Regions from separate parts of the Streptomyces sp. NPDC002537 genome, predicted to be linked through region 1. Evidence: riboswitches for the same ligand, from Rfam matches in the RefSeq annotation. Region 1 holds a riboswitch; the other holds the start of a gene.

Region 1 (7,747 bases):
GGGGTGCCGGGCAGGGTCGGGTCCGGAGTGAAGAGCCACTCCAGCATTTCCTCGTCGCTGAACCCGTCGTCCTTCAGCAGCGTCAAGGTCCCGGCCAGGCCCTTGATCACCTTGCCCTCGCCGATGAAGTCGGCGGGCACCATGAGCACTCGGTTCTCGCCTCGGCGCACGGCGATCAGCTGGCCTTCCTTGACCAGCTGGCGGACGCGCGTCACCTCGACATCGAGCATTTCCGCGATGTCGGGGAGGTTGAGCCAGGCGGGGACGAGAGCATCGATCTTTGCGTCAATCTCGGTCACGGGAACAAGCCTGCCATCTGGGACTGACAGTCGGTAGCCGGGTTGACCCGACCTGACGTCAGCGGCCCGTCAGGACACCCCGGAAGGAGCCTCGGGGAAGCGCCCGGAACCCCCGGCGCGCCCCTCACACGGCGGCCGCCCTCAGCTGCACCGACGCGTCCGCGGCCTTCGCCCGGTCGATGGCCGCGCCGCGCTCGATGAGCTTGCGGCCCTGCGCCAGGTCGCGCGGCCGGCCGACGGCCAGAAGGGCGACGAGGACATCCCCGCGCACCCAGCACACCGTCCAGGCGGCCCCGGCCGGGTCGCCGCGCCAGATGAGCTCGTCGCTGTCGTCGTGATGGCCCGCGTACTGCACGAACCGGCCGAACTGCTCGGACCAGAAGTACGGCACCGGGTCGTAGACGGGCCCCTCGGCGGTGCCGTGCACGATGTTCCCGGCGACGGTGCGCGGGCCCTGGAGGGCGTTGTCCCAGTGGTGCACCAGGAGCCGCTCGCCGTAGCGGGCGGACGGGAAGGACGCGCAGTCACCGACCGCGTAGACGTCGGGCAGCGAGGTGCGCAGCCGGTCGTCGGTGACCACCGAGCGGTCGGGGGCGAGCGCGATGCCCGAGCCCGCCAGCCAGTCGGTGGCGGGCCGCGCCCCGATGCCGACGACGACGGCGTCCGCGGGCAGCCGGGTGCCGTCGGCCAGCACCACGGCGCCGGGCTCCACAGTGGCCACGCGGGCGCCGGTGAGCAGCCGGGCGCCGCTGGCGGCGTACCAGTCGGCCATGTGGGCGGCGACCTCGGCGGGCAGGGCGCCCGCCAGCGGGCGGTCCGCGGCCTCGACGACCGTCACCCGGCAGCCCGCCTCGCGGGCGGCGGTGGCGAACTCGGCGCCGATCCAGCCCGCGCCGACGGCCACCACGTCGCGCTGTCCGGCCAGCACCGGGCGCAGCCGCTCGGCGTCGTCCAGGGTGCGCAGCAGGTGCACGCCGGGCATGCCCTCGCTGCCGGGCAGCTCGACGGGCTGCGCGCCGGTGGCGATGACCAGCACGTCGTAGGCGACGGTGCCCGCGGACGTGTCCAGCAGGTGCTCGTCGGCGCGCAGCCGGACGGCCTCGCGCCCGAGCTCCAGGTCTATGCCGAGGGAGGCGAAGTCCACCTCGAAGGCGGAGCCCTCCGCCTTGCCGAGGAGCACGGCCTTGGACAGCGGTGGCCTGTCGTACGGCTGGTGGGGCTCGGCCCCCAGCAGGGTGATGGTGCCGGTCCAGCCCTGTTCGCGCAGGGCCACGGCGGTCTGCACCCCGGCCATGCCGGCGCCGACGATGACGGCGCGCCGCTCGCCGGCGGTCTGCGGTTCGTTCCGGTGCTCGCTCACCCGATCAACTGTAGGGCGGCGGCCGGTCCGGACCGGAGCACCGCGTGACGAGACCTCTGACACAACGTCACGGCGTTTGGCGCGCTCCGGTGCCGCGCACGCCCCCCGGCGCGGCGCCCGGTCGCCTCCGTCCGGCCTTCCGGACGGTTCGCGGCGCGTACTAGGGTGGCCGCTGAACAAGCACTCGCGGGAGCCCGGACGCACCGGGCTGAGAGGGAGGCTGGCCGGCCTCCGACCGTACGAACCTGATCCGGGTCATGCCGGCGAAGGGAGGAGCTGGACGCCCATGCACGCGTCTTCCACAGCGTCACCGGGGGCGTACGACGCCCTGGTCGTCGGCGGCGGGATCATCGGCCTGGTCACGGCGTGGCGTGCCGCGCAGCGGGGGCTGCGCGTCGCCCTCGCGGACCCCGACCCGGGCGGCGGCGCCGCGCAGGTCGCGGCCGGGATGCTCGCCGCGGTGACCGAGCTGCACTACGGCGAGCAGGAGCTGCTCGCGCTCAACCTGGCGTCCGCACGGCGCTATCCGGAGTTCACCGCGGAGCTGGAGGAGGCGAGCGGCCGGGACACCGGCTATCGCGCCTGCGGCACGCTCGCCGTCGCGCTCGACGCCGACGACCGGGCCCATCTGCGGGAGCTCCACGCCCTCCAGCAGCGGTCCGGGCTGGACTCGGAGTGGCTGTCGGGCCGCGAGTGCCGTCGGCTCGAACCGATGCTCGCGCCGGGCGTGCGCGGGGGCGTGCGCGTCGACGGCGACCACCAGACCGACCCCCGGCGGCTCGCCGCGGCGCTGCTCACCGCCTGCGAACGGGCGGGCGTCGTCCTCCACCGCACCGCGGCGGTGCGGCTGCTGATCTCGCACGACCGGGCCTCCGGCGCCGAGCTCGCGGACGGCACCCGGGTCTCCGCCTGGCGGACCGTGCTCGCCGCGGGCAGCCGCAGCGGCACCCTCGCGGGCGTCCCCGAGCACGTCCTGCCGCCCGTGCGCCCGGTCAAGGGCCAGATCCTGCGGCTGCGCGTGCCCGCGGCGTACGCGCCGTTCCTCTCCCGGACGGTGCGGGCGGTGGTGCGCGGCGGGCACGTGTACCTGGTGCCGCGCGAGAACGGCGAGCTGGTCGTCGGCGCGACGACCGAGGAACTCGGCTGGGACACCACCGTCACCGCGGGCGGCGTCTACGAGCTGCTGCGCGACGCGCACGAGCTGGTGCCCGGCATCACCGAACTGCCATGGGTGGAGGCCCTCGCCGGGCTGCGCCCCGGCTCCCCCGACAACGCCCCCCTGCTGGGCCCGACGGCCCTGCCCGGCCTGCTCGCCGCCACCGGCCACCACCGCAACGGCGTGCTGCTCACCCCGCTGACGGGCGAGGTGATGGCGACGGCGCTGACCACCGGACGGCTGCCCGAAGAGGCCCGCCCCTTCTCGCCCCTACGCTTTTCGAACGCGCTCCAGGAGCTGCCCGCATGAACCCCACCGACCCCACCGACAGCCCCGAGGCCCACATCGGCATCAGCGTCAACGGCGAGAGCCGCGCGATACCCCGGGGCCTGACCCTCGACGGTCTGGTGGCCGGCCTGACCAGCGCGCACAGCGGGGTCGCCGCCGCCGTGAACGAGGCCGTCGTCCCGCGCGGCCAGTGGGCCGCGACCACCCTCGGCGAGGGCGACCGCGTCGAGGTCCTCACCGCAGTGCAGGGAGGCTGATCAGCCCTGATGGCAGATGACCTGCTCACCATCGCCGGCACCACCTTCACGTCCCGCCTGATCATGGGCACGGGCGGCGCGCCCAGCCTGGACATCCTGGAGCGGGCGCTGCTCGCCTCCGGCACCGAGCTGACCACCGTCGCGATGCGGCGGCTGGACACGAACGTCCGGGGCTCGGTGCTGTCCCTGCTCCGGAAGCACGACATCCGCGTCCTGCCGAACACGGCGGGCTGCTTCACCGCGGGCGAGGCGGTGCTCACCGCGCGGCTGGCCCGGGAGGCGCTCGGGACGGACTGGGTCAAGCTGGAGGTGATCGCCGACGAGCGGACGCTGCTGCCCGACCCGGTCGAGCTCCTGGACGCGGCGGAGATCCTGGTGGACGACGGCTTCACCGTGCTGCCCTACACCAACGACGACCCGGTGCTCGCCCGTCGGCTGGAGGACGCGGGCTGCGCCGCGATCATGCCGCTGGGGTCGCCGATCGGCTCCGGCCTCGGCATCCGCAATCCGCACAACTTCCAGCTGATCACCGAGCGCGCCGGGGTGCCGGTGATCCTGGACGCGGGCGCGGGCACCGCGTCGGACGCGGCCATCGCGATGGAACTGGGGTGCGCGGCGGTGATGCTCGCCTCGGCGGTGACCCGGGCGCAGGAGCCGGTGCTGATGGCGGAGGCGATGCGACATGCCGTCGAGGCGGGGCGGCTGGCGTACCGGGCCGGGCGGATTCCGCGGCGTCATTTCGCCGAGGCCTCGTCTCCTGCGGAGGGCTTGGCGGATTTCGACCCGGAGCGGCCGGCGTTCAGCGGCGCGTAGTTCTCTGACTGCGGGTCGTCTGCCGCCTGCGGCGGGAGCGGCCTGCGGCCGCGTCCTCAATCGCCGGACGGGCTGATTTTGCCGGCGCAGTCCGCAGTCCGCAGCCTGCGGGCCGCAAGCCTGCGGGCCGCAGGTCAAAGAACCACGGTCCGCACATCCAGCCCGTCCGGCGTTTGAGGACACCGCGCGGAGCGCGGTCGGGGGTCCGGGGGTCTCCCCCAGTTTCGGGAAGGGGCGGGTAGGGGAAAAGCCCGCCGCAGGCACGGCGGGCCCGGGGCGCTAGGGGGCTTCCCGTGGTGGCTCATAGACTTCTGACGTGGATACGACGCTAGGGGACCCGCTCGTCGGGCATGTGCTGGACGGCCGCTACCGGGTCGAGGCCCGGATCGCCGTCGGCGGCATGGCCACGGTCTACCGCGCCCTGGACACCCGCCTCGACCGGGTGCTCGCGCTGAAGGTGATGCACCCGGCGCTCGCCGCCGACGAGGCGTTCGTGGAGCGCTTCATCCGCGAGGCCAAGTCCGTGGCCCGGCTCGACCACCCGAACGTGGTGGGCGTCTTCGACCAGGGCACGGACGGCACGTACGTCTACCTCGCGATGGAGTACGTGGCCGGCTGCACCCTGCGCGACGTGCTGCGGGAGCGCGGCGCCCTCCAGCCGAGGGCGGCCCTCGACATAGTGGAGCCGGTGCTCGCGGCGCTGGGCGCGGCCCACCTCGCGGGGCTGGTCCACCGCGACATGAAGCCCGAGAACGTGCTGATCGGCGACGACGGCCGGGTGAAGGTCGCCGACTTCGGGCTCGTACGGGCCGTGGACACCACGACCACGGCGTCCACCGGCTCGGTCCTGGGGACGGTGTCCTACCTGGCGCCCGAGCAGATGGAGCACGGCACCGCCGACACCCGCGTGGACGTCTACGCCTGCGGCGTCGTCCTCTACGAGATGCTCACCGGCGCCAAGCCGCACGCCGGCAGCACCCCCGCCCAGGTCCTCTACCAGCACCTGCACGAGGACGTGCCGCCGCCGTCGGCGGCGGTCCCGGGGCTGGCGCCGCGGCTGGACGGGCTCGTGGCCACGGCCACCGCCCGCGACCCGCAGCGGCGCCCGGCCGACGCGGTGGGCCTGCTGGCCGAGGTCCGCGCGGCGCGGGCGGAGCTGTCCGACGAGCAGTTGGACACCCTGCCGCCGCAGGCGCGCACGCCGGAGCCGGGCGCGCCGTCCGGCTCCGAGGACCGTACGAGCGTGATCCCCCGGCCCGCCGCGGCGCGGCCGGAGCCGGTGGACGAGGGGCTGGGCCGCACCACGCGGCTGGAACGGCCGCCCGCTCCCCCCGTCCCGCCCGGCCCCGCCGCGCCCCGAACGCGCGGGTTCCGGCGCCGTCCGAGCCGCGGGCTGCTCGCCGTGCTCGCGGCCGTGCTGCTCGCCGTGGTGGGCACGGGCATCTGGTACATCAGCTCCGGCCAGTTCACGACCGTCCCGGCCGTCCTGGACATGACCCAGGAGAAGGCCGAGCAGGAACTCGGCAAGGCCGGGCTCGGGGTGAAGACGAAGCAGGACTTCAGCGACACCGTCGAGCAGGGCCACGTCATCGCGACCGACCCCGGCCCCGGCAGCCGGGTGCGGAACACCGGCACGGTGACGATCACCGTGTCCAGGGGCCCCGCGAGGGCGGAGGTGCCCAACGTCGTCGGCATGCCCTTCGACGAGGCGAAGAAGAAGATCGAGGGCGCGGGGCTGACGGTCGGCGAGGTCGGCAAGCAGTTCAGCGGCGAGACCCCGGCGGGCGCGGTGCTGGCCACCGATCCCAAGCCGGGTTCGCAGCGCCGGCCGGACTCCCCGGTCGCGCTGACCGTCAGCAAGGGCGAGGCCCTGAGCGTGCCGAAGGTGCAGGGCCTCTCCGTCGCAGCCGCGACGTCCGCTCTCCAGGACAAGGGCTTCAAGGTCCAGGTCGCGGACGCCCAGGTCTACTCCGACGTCCCCCAGGGCGGGGTGGCGGCGCAGTCCCCCGGCGACGGCGACAAGGCGGCCAAGGGCGACACCATCACCCTCACCCTCTCCAAGGGCAAGGAGATGGTGACGGTCCCGGACGTCACCGGGAAGAGCGAGGCCGACGCCAAGCAGGCCCTCACGGCGGCGGGTTTCAAGGTCGAGGTGGACCGGCCGTTCTTCTTCCCCCGGGACTCCGTCGACAGCCAGTCCGTCAAGGGCGGCGACAAGGCCGTCAAGGGCGACACCATCACCATCAAGCTCAAGGGCGGCTTCTAGACCGTGCGTACTCCCCTTTCGCCCCCGCGCCTGCGCAACCCCGTCGGCGGGCACATCCCCGTCGCCGGGGGTCTCGCCCGGACCGGCCTGCCGTACGCGCGGGAGATGGGCGCCGAGACGGTGCAGGTCTTCGTCGCCAACCCGCGGGGCTGGGCGACTCCGGAGGGTAATCCCCGGCAGGACGAGGAGTTCCGGGCGGCCTGCGCGGAGGAGTCGCTGCCGGTCTGGGTGCACGCCCCGTACCTGATCAACTTCGGTTCGCACACCGAGGCGACGGTCGAGCTGTCCGGGGAGTCGCTGCGGCACTCGCTGCGCCGGGGGCGGGCGATCGGCGCCCTCGGGGTCGTCGTCCACACCGGCTCGGCGACCGGCGGCCGCCCGCGCCGGGAGGCCCTGGCGCAGGTCCACGAGCGGCTGTTGCCGCTGCTGGACGAGCTGACCCACGACGACGACCCGTGGCTGCTGCTGGAGCCGACGGCGGGTCAGGGCTCGTCACTCTGCTCACTGGTGGAGGACCTGGGCCCCTACTTCGACGCGCTGGAGCGGCACCCGAAGCTCGGGGTGTGCCTGGACACGTGCCACGTCTTCGCCGCGGGCCACGACCTCGCGGAGACCGGCGGCATGAAGCGGACCCTCGACGAACTGGTCTCCGTCGTGGGCGAGGGGCGGCTGCGGCTGATCCACGCCAATGACTCCAAGGAGGCGGTGGGCGCCCATCGGGACCGCCACGAGAACATCGGCTCGGGCCATATCGGGGCGGACCCTTTCGCGGAGCTTTTCGCGCACCCCGCGACGGAGGGTGTGCCCCTCACGATCGAGACGCCGGGTGGTCCGGCGGGCCATGCGGCGGATGTGGCGCGGCTGAAGTCACTCCGGGACGGCGCCGCCGCGCTCTGACGCGACACGGCTTCGCCGCGTTGTCCTCAATCTCCCCCAGCTACCTCCCCCAGACTCCGTCTGGGGGGACCCCCAGGAGGTGCCCCCAGGACGGGCTGGATTTCGCGGACCGTAGTCCGCAATGGCGGGACGGCCGACGTCAGAGTTCCGGACCCTCGCCCGGCTTTTCCTGGTAGGAATAGCGTTGTTCCTGCCAGGGGTCACCGATGTTGTGGTAGCCGCGTTCTTCCCAGAAGCCCCGCCGGTCGGCGGTCATGTATTCCACGCCGCGCACCCATTTGGGCCCCTTCCACGCATAGAGGTGGGGGACCACGAGGCGTACCGGAAAGCCGTGCTCGGCGGTGAGCAGCTCACCGTCCTTGTGGGTGGCGAAAATGCTCTGCTCCGACGCGAAGTCGGACAGCCGGAGGT
Region 2 (7,747 bases), on a different contig from region 1:
GACCGCGCACACCAGCATCAGGATCGTGCTGAGGGCCATCGCCTGCCCGTAGTTGAGCTCCCCGGGCCTGCCGAGCAGCCTGGCCACCGCCACGGGCAGCGTCGGGCTGTCGGGCCGGGCGATGAAGACGGTCGCCCCGAACTCGCCCAGCGACACGGCGAACGCGAAGCCCGCGGCGACCGCCAGGGCCCGCCCCACCAGCGGCAGGTCCACCTCGCGCCAGGCCCGCAGGGGCGAGGCGCCCAGCACCGCCGCCGCCTCGCGCAGCCGGGCGTCCACCGCGCGCAGCACGGGCAGCATCGTCCGGACGACGAACGGCACACCCACCAGTGCCTGCGCGAGCGGCACCAGGATCCATGACGTGCGCAGGTCGAGCGGCGGCTCGTCCAGGGTGATCAGGAAACCGAAGCCGACGGTCACCGCGGAGGTGCCGAGCGGCAGCATCAGCAGCGCGTCGAAACCCCGTACCAGCCTGCCCGCACGCCGGGTGAGCGCCGCGGCCGCCAGACCGCCCACGACCACCGCGATGCCGGTGGCGGCCAGCGCGTACGCCAGGGAGTTCCCGATGGCCTCCAGCGGGGCGACGACGAACGTGCCGCCGTTGTCGCCCGCGGAGGCGAGGGCCCGGTAGAAGGTCAGGCCGTAGCCGTCGGGGCCGTCGAAGGAGCGCAGGGTGAGGACGACGAGCGGCACCAGGACCAGCAGCGCGATGACGGCGAGCACGGAGCCGAGCAGCGTCCACTGGGCCGCACCGCGCGGACGGCGGGCGGTCCGCGCGGGGTCGACCAGCTTCAGGGCGGTCTCCCTGCGCCGTACGGTCCGGCCGTGCACCACGAGCAGCACGGCCACCGCCACGAACTGCACCAGGGTGAGCACGGCCGCGGTCGGCAGGTCCAGCAGCTGCGCGGTCTGCTGGTAGATCTCCACTTCGAGGGTGGAGTAGCGGGGGCCGCCCAGGATCTGGACGACGCCGAACGAGGTGAAGGTGAACAGGAAGACCATGAGCGCCGCGGCGGCGACGGCGGGCGCCAGGGCGGGCAGGGTCACCCGCCGCCACGCGGCGAAGCGGCCGGCGCCCAGTACCCGCGCCGCCTCCTCCTGCCTCGGGTCGAGCTGCGCCCAGAGGCCGCCCACGGTCCGTACGACCACGGCGTAGTTGAAGAAGACGTGGGCGAGGAGGATCGCCCACACAGTGGTGTCCAGGCGTACGCCCCACAGCTCGTCCAGCAGCCCGCCGCGGCCCAGCAGGGCGAGGAAGGCCGACCCGACGACGACGGTGGGCAGCACGAAGGGGACGGTGACCACGGCCCGCAGCAGTTGCTTGCCGGGGAAGTCGAAGCGCGCGAAGACGTACGCGCCGGGGAGCGCGAGGGCGAGGGTGAGCGCCGTGGAGGCGAGTGCCTGCCAGGTGGTGAACCACAGGACGTGGCCGATCGCGGGGTCGGTGAGGACCTCGCCGATCCGGCCGAACTGCCACCGCCCGCCGTCCTTGAGTCCCCGGGACACGATGGCGGCGACGGGGTAGGCGAAGAAGACGCCGAAGAAGGCGAGCGGCACGGCCATCAGGCCGAGCCGCACCGCCGTTCGCCGGAATCCCTCCCGGGACCGCCGGGAGGGCCGCAGAGAGCCCCTGGAGGGATTGTCGGCGGCGTCTACTTCAGGACGATCGAGGACCATTCCTTGACCCACTGCTCGCGGTTCTTGGCGATCTTCTCGGGGGCGAGCACCTCGGGGGCGTCGACCTTCGCGCCGTACTTGGTGAACACCTCGGGCAGCGCGGCGTCCCGGGCGGCGGGCTTGACGAACATGCTCAGCGGCATGTCCTCCTGGAACTTCTTGCTCAGCAGGAAGTCGATCAGGGCCTTGCCGCCCTCGGTGTTCTTCGCGCCGGAGAGCAGCCCGGCGAATTCGATCTGCCGGAAGCAGGTGCCGGTCGCGACGCCGGTCGGGCCCTCCTTCGGCTGCGGCTTCACGTCCAGGACCTCGGCGGGCGGGCTGGAGGCGTAGGAGACGACCAGCGGCTTGTCGCTCTTGGCCTTCCTGCCCGCGGCGGAGCCGGAGAAGCGCTGGTTGTAGGCCTGCTCCCAGCCGTCGACCACCTCGACGCCGTTGGCCTTCAGCTTCTTCCAGTAGTCCTGCCAGCCGTCGTCGCCGTACTTGGCGACCGTGCCGAGCTGGAAGGCGAGGCCGGGCGACGACGTGGCGGAGTTCTCGGTGACGAGGAGGTTCTTGTACTCCGGCTTGACCAGGTCGTCGAAGGACTGCGGCGGGGCCAGCTTGTGGTCGGCGAAGTACGCGCGGTCGTAGTTGACGCAGATGTCGCCGGTGTCGATCGGGGTGACCCGGTGCCGGCCGGCGTCGGTCTGGAGCTCCTTGGGGACCCTGTCCAGGCCCTTGGCCTCGTACGGGGTGAAGAGGTTCTTGTCGAGCGCGCGCGACAGGAGGGTGTTGTCGACGCCGAAGAAGACATCGCCCTGCGGGTGCTTCGCGGAGAGGATCGCCTGGTTGACGGCGGCCCCGGCGTCACCGCTCTTGAGCACCTTGACGGTGTAGCCGCTCTGCTGCTCGAACTCCTTGAGCACGCTGTCCGAGACCTGGAACGAGTCGTGCGAGACCAGGGTGACGGTCTTGCCGCCGTCGGCCTTGTCCGAGCCGTCCGAGCCGCAGGCGGCGAGCGCGGGCAGCCCGAGCGCGACGGCCGCGGCCGCGCCCAGGGCACGCCGGAGGTTGGTGTTCATGATGTGCTGACTCCCTACGCCGGTATGACCCGGATCAGGTCCGAGGGTCTGCGGCCCGTGCCGCACTCTCAGCGCTTCCGCGCTCCCCTGTCGGATTGTTCATTTGTGCGAATGCACCGTATCAGTGCACCCCGGGCGGGCCGCGCTCAGCGCTCGGTGGCCGCCAGCTGACCGCAGGCCCCGTCGATCTCCTGACCACGGGTGTCGCGGACGGTCACGGGCACGCCGTGCGAGGCGATGGCCTCGACGAACGCCCGCTCGTCCTCGGGGCGGGAGGCCGTCCACTTCGAGCCCGGGGTGGGGTTGAGCGGGATGAGGTTGACGTGCACGCGCTTGCCCTTGAGGAGGCGGCCGAGCAGGTCACCGCGCCACGCCTGGTCGTTGATGTCGCGGATCAGGGCGTACTCGATGGAGATGCGGCGGCCGGACTTCTCCGCGTACTCCCAGGCGGCGTCGAGGACCTCGCGGACCTTCCAGCGGGTGTTGACCGGCACCAGGGTGTCGCGCAGCTCGTCGTCGGGCGCGTGCAGCGAGACCGCGAGACGACACTTGAAGCCCTCGTCGGCGAAGCGGTGCATCGCCGGGACCAGGCCGACCGTGGAGACGGTGATGCCGCGCTGGGAGAGCCCGAGGCCGTCCGGCTCGGGGTCGGTCAGGCGGCGGATGGCACCCACGACGCGCTTGTAGTTCGCGAGCGGCTCGCCCATGCCCATGAAGACGATGTTGGACAGGCGCGCGGGCCCGCCGGGCACCTCGCCGTCGCGCAGCGCGCGCATGCCGTCCACGATCTGGTGCACGATCTCCGCGGTGGACAGGTTGCGGTCCAGCCCGGCCTGGCCGGTGGCGCAGAACGGGCAGTTCATGCCGCAGCCCGCCTGCGAACTGATGCACATGGTGACCCGGTCGGGGTAGCGCATCAGGACGGACTCGACGAGCTTGCCGTCGTGCAGGCGCCACAGGGTCTTGCGGGTGGTGTCGTCGTCGCACGAGATGTGCCGGACGACGCTCATCAGCTCCGGCAGCAGCTCGGCCGCGAGCTTCTCGCGGGCGGCGGCGGGGATGTCGGTCCACGCCGCGGGATCGTGCGTGTACCGGGCGAAGTAGTGCTGCGACAGCTGCTTGGCGCGGAACGGCTTCTCACCGATCGCCGCCACGGCCTCGCGGCGCTCGGCGGGCGAGAGGTCGGCGAGATGCCGCGGGGGCAGCTTGGCCCCGCGGGGGGCTACGAACGTCAGTTCTCCGGGCGCGGGGGCCATGAGCAGGGACTCCTCGTTGACGACGGCGGATGACCTCCGCAATCGCGGAGCCAGCGGCAGGACGATGCCGGAACCCGGAGATCTCACAGGGGGACCCCCGCAGGCACGGGGCCGGAAAAGGGCCCGCCGCACAGCGACGAGCCCTTCCAGGGTACCTGGCCCGGTTCAGGACGAGCCGACGAAGACCACCATCAGCAGCCACACCACCGGTGCGGTCGGCAGCAGCGAGTCCAGCCGGTCCATGATCCCGCCGTGGCCGGGCAGCAGCGCGCCCATGTCCTTGATGCCGAGGTCGCGCTTGATCATGGACTCGCCCAGATCGCCCAGCGTGGCGCTGGCCGCGACGGCGAGCCCCAGCAGCAGACCCTGCCACCACCGACCGCCGTCGATCATGAACTGCATGCACAGCGCGCCCGCCACCATGGCGAACAGCACGGCCCCGAGCAGCCCCTCGCGCGTCTTGCCGGGGCTGATGCGCGGCGCCAGCTTGCGCTTGCCGAACTTCCAGCCCACCGCGTACGCGCCGGTGTCGCTCACGACCGTGAGGATCAGGAAGGTGAGCACCCGCCACGCGCCGTCGCCCGCGGCCAGCATCAGGGCCACGAAGGTCGCCAGGAACGGCACGTAGAACGCGGCGAAGATGCCCGCCGTGACGTCCTTGAGGTAGTCGTCCGGCGGCTCCGTCATCCGCCACACGAGCACGGCGAGCGCGGTGAAGGCCATCGCCACCCAGGCGCCCTCGGCGCCGCTCGCGTAGCCCGCGATGACCATCGCGGCGCCGCCGAGCGCGAGCGGCACCAAGGGGGCCTTGACGGCCTTCCGCTCGGAGAGGCGGGAGGTCAGCTCCCACAGCCCGACGACGACGGCCACGACGATCACGCCGAGGAAGACGGGCTTGTAGATGAACAGGGAGGCGAGAATGACCGCGCCCAGGCCGAGGCCCACCCCTATCGCGGCCCGGAGGTCGCGGCCGGCGCTCTTCCTGCCGGCCTTGGGTGCCTGGGGGGATACAGGCTCCGGGGCAGACTCCTGGGGCCGGATGTCGGGCTCCTGTTCATCGCGGAACAGGGGGCCGCGCAGGTGAGCGGCCCCCTGGTCACGGTCGTCCTGGTCTCCGCCTGATGAGGAGGGCACGGTGGGCATGGGGCGAGTCTGCGCCGCGGCGCCCGCCTCATGCACAGGACCCGCCGAACCCGGGCGCACGTCCCCTCCGAGCGAGGGGGAGGGTCCCCGGTCGGCGGCCCCCCAGTACCCGGCGCTCGACGGGGCCCCCCAGGATGTCTCGTTCATCAGACCTCGAGGAGCTCGGCTTCCTTGTGCTTGAGCAGCTCGTCCACCTGCGCGACGTACTTCGCGGTGGTGTCGTCGAGCTCCTTCTCCGCGCGGCGCACCTCGTCCTCGCCGGACTCCTTGTCCTTGACGAGCTTGTCGAGAGCGTCCTTGGCCTTGCGGCGGATGGCGCGGATCGAGATCTTCGCGTCCTCGCCCTTGGTGCGGGCCACCTTGATGTAATCGCGGCGGCGCTCCTCGGTGAGCTCGGGGAAGGTCACCCGGATGATGTTGCCGTCGTTGCTCGGGTTGACCCCGAGGTCGGAGTCGCGGATCGCCTGCTCGATGTTGCGCAGTGCGCTCTTGTCGAAGGGCGTCACCACGGCCATGCGCGGCTCCGGCACCGAGAAGGACGCCAGCTGGTTGATCGGCGTCAGCGCACCGTAGTAGTCCGCCACGATCTTGTTGAACATCGCGGGGTGCGCACGCCCGGTGCGGATCGCCGCGAAGTCCTCCTTGGCGACCACAACGGCCTTCTCCATCTTCTCCTCGGCCTCGAGGAGGATCTCTTCGATCACCACTTGCTCCTGGTGTTATCAGTAAGCAGAGCCTCGCCCCTGCGCGCGTCTTCTCCTGCACGGTGTCCGACCGGCAGGCAGTTGTCCATCCCCGTGCCGAGGTCTTCCCACGGCACGGTGTTGCCGTCCCTGTACGGCGTGCTTGCCCAGGGCGGCGTTTTCCGGGCCGTCAGGCCCGAGTGCTCTGGTCGCTCACCAGCGTGCCGATCTTCTCACCCTTGACCGCACGGGCGATGTTGCCTTCGGTGAGCAGCTCGAAGACCAGGATCGGCACCTTGTTGTCCATGCACAGGGAGATGGCGGTGGCGTCGGCGACCTTGAGGCCGCGGGAGAGCACCTCGCCGTACTCGAGGGCGTCGAACTTCACGGCGTCGGGGTTCTTCTTCGGGTCGGAGTCGTAGACCCCGTCGACACCGTTCTTGCCCATCAGGATCGCCTCGGCGTGGATCTCCAGGGCGCGCTGGGCGGCGGTGGTGTCGGTGGAGAAGTAAGGCATGCCCATGCCGGCGCCGAAGATGACGACGCGGCCCTTCTCCAGGTGGCGCACCGCGCGCAACGGGATGAACGGCTCGGCGACCTGGCCCATGGTGATGCCGGTCTGCACCCGCGTCTCGACGCCTTCCTTGACCAGGAAGTCCTGGAGGGCGAGAGAGTTCATCACCGTACCGAGCATGCCCATGTAGTCCGAGCGGGCGCGGTCCATGCCGCGCTGCTGCAGCTCGGCGCCGCGGAAGAAGTTGCCGCCGCCGATCACGACGGCGATCTCGTAGCCGTCGCGTACGACGGCCGCGATCTCACGGGCGATGGCGTGCACGACATCGGGGTCGACACCGAGGCCCCCGCCGCCGGCGAATGCCTCGCCGGACAGTTTCAGCATAAACCGGCGGCGTTTGCCGTGGTCAGCGCTCTTGTCGTCGGCGGCCTGCCTGGCGTCCGCACCCTGATTCATTGGAGATCTCCTCGTGCACATACGAAGAAGGCCACTGCCGGATGGGTCTTTATCAGATCCCTGTACGGCAATGGCCTCCTCGTCACATCAGCGGCCGACCGGTGAAGGGTCGGCTGCGTACGACCCTAGCGGGTCGCAGGTCAATCGCTGCCCTGCTGACGGCTCAGACGCCGACGCGGATGCGCGCGAAGCGCTTCAGCGTGACACCGGCCTCGTCCAGAATCTTCTGGACGGTCTTCTTGTTGTCCTTGGCAAACGCCTGCTCGAGAACGGAGTTCTCCTTGACGAAGCCCGTGACACGGCCCTCGATGATCTTCGGCAGGGCGGCCTCGGGCTTGCCCTCCTCGCGGGCGGTGGCCTCGGCGACGCGACGCTCGTTGTCCAGGACGTCGGCCGGGATGTCCTCACGGGAGAGGAACTTCGGCGCGAACGCGGCGATGTGCTGCGCGATGTCCTTGGCGACCTCGGCGTTCTCCTTGTCCAGCTCGACCAGCACGCCGACCTGCGGGGGCAGGTCCGCGGCGGTGCGGTGCATGTACGCGGAGACGTAGCCGTCGGCGAACTGCGCGAAGCGGTCGACGACGATCTTCTCGCCCAGGGTGGCGTTGGCCTCGTCCACGAACGCCTGGACGGTCTTGCCGGCCTCGATCTCGGACGCCATCAGGGCGTCGAGGTCGGCCGGGGCGGTCTTGGCGACGTGAGCGGCCAGGGCCTCGGCGACGGCGATGAACTTCTCGCCCTTGGCGACGAAGTCCGTCTCGCACTTCAGCTCGACGATCACACCGGAGGTGTTGTCATCGGCGATGACGGAGACGACGGCACCGTTGGAGGTGGTGCGGCTCTCGCGCTTGGCCACGCCCTTCAGGCCCTTGACGCGCACGATCTCGACGGCCTTGTCCAGGTCGCCGGCAGCCTCGTCCAGCGCCTTCTTGCAGTCCATCATGCCGGCGCCGGTGA

What was found. Region 1 has a riboswitch for thiamine pyrophosphate ahead of thiO (glycine oxidase ThiO). Riboswitches for the same ligand answer to the same signal wherever they lie in the genome.
Region 2: it holds a riboswitch for thiamine pyrophosphate, as region 1 does, so the genes downstream of both, ACWD4A_RS07260 (thiamine ABC transporter substrate-binding protein) here and thiO (glycine oxidase ThiO) in region 1, are expected to answer to the same signal.

Annotation. Positions count from the first base shown of each region.
Region 1 is NZ_JBSFWT010000131.1:5,221-12,967, reverse strand. It holds gene ACWD4A_RS33460 (Rv2175c family DNA-binding protein) at 1-299, opposite strand, end outside; gene ACWD4A_RS33455 (NAD(P)/FAD-dependent oxidoreductase) at 424-1,659, opposite strand; TPP riboswitch at 1,836-1,949, shown strand; gene thiO (glycine oxidase ThiO) at 1,946-3,124, shown strand; gene thiS (sulfur carrier protein ThiS) at 3,121-3,360, shown strand; gene ACWD4A_RS33440 (thiazole synthase) at 3,370-4,173, shown strand; gene pknB (Stk1 family PASTA domain-containing Ser/Thr kinase) at 4,490-6,439, shown strand; gene ACWD4A_RS33430 (deoxyribonuclease IV) at 6,470-7,336, shown strand; gene ACWD4A_RS33425 (sulfite oxidase-like oxidoreductase) at 7,476-7,747, opposite strand, start outside.
Region 2 is NZ_JBSFWT010000010.1:30,369-38,115, reverse strand. It holds gene ACWD4A_RS07265 (ABC transporter permease) at 1-1,563, opposite strand, end outside; gene ACWD4A_RS07260 (thiamine ABC transporter substrate-binding protein) at 1,653-2,738, opposite strand; TPP riboswitch at 2,733-2,837, opposite strand; gene rlmN (23S rRNA (adenine(2503)-C(2))-methyltransferase RlmN) at 2,885-3,994, opposite strand; gene ACWD4A_RS07250 (phosphatidate cytidylyltransferase) at 4,160-5,284, opposite strand; gene frr (ribosome recycling factor) at 5,284-5,841, opposite strand; gene pyrH (UMP kinase) at 6,011-6,790, opposite strand; gene tsf (translation elongation factor Ts) at 6,954-7,747, opposite strand, start outside.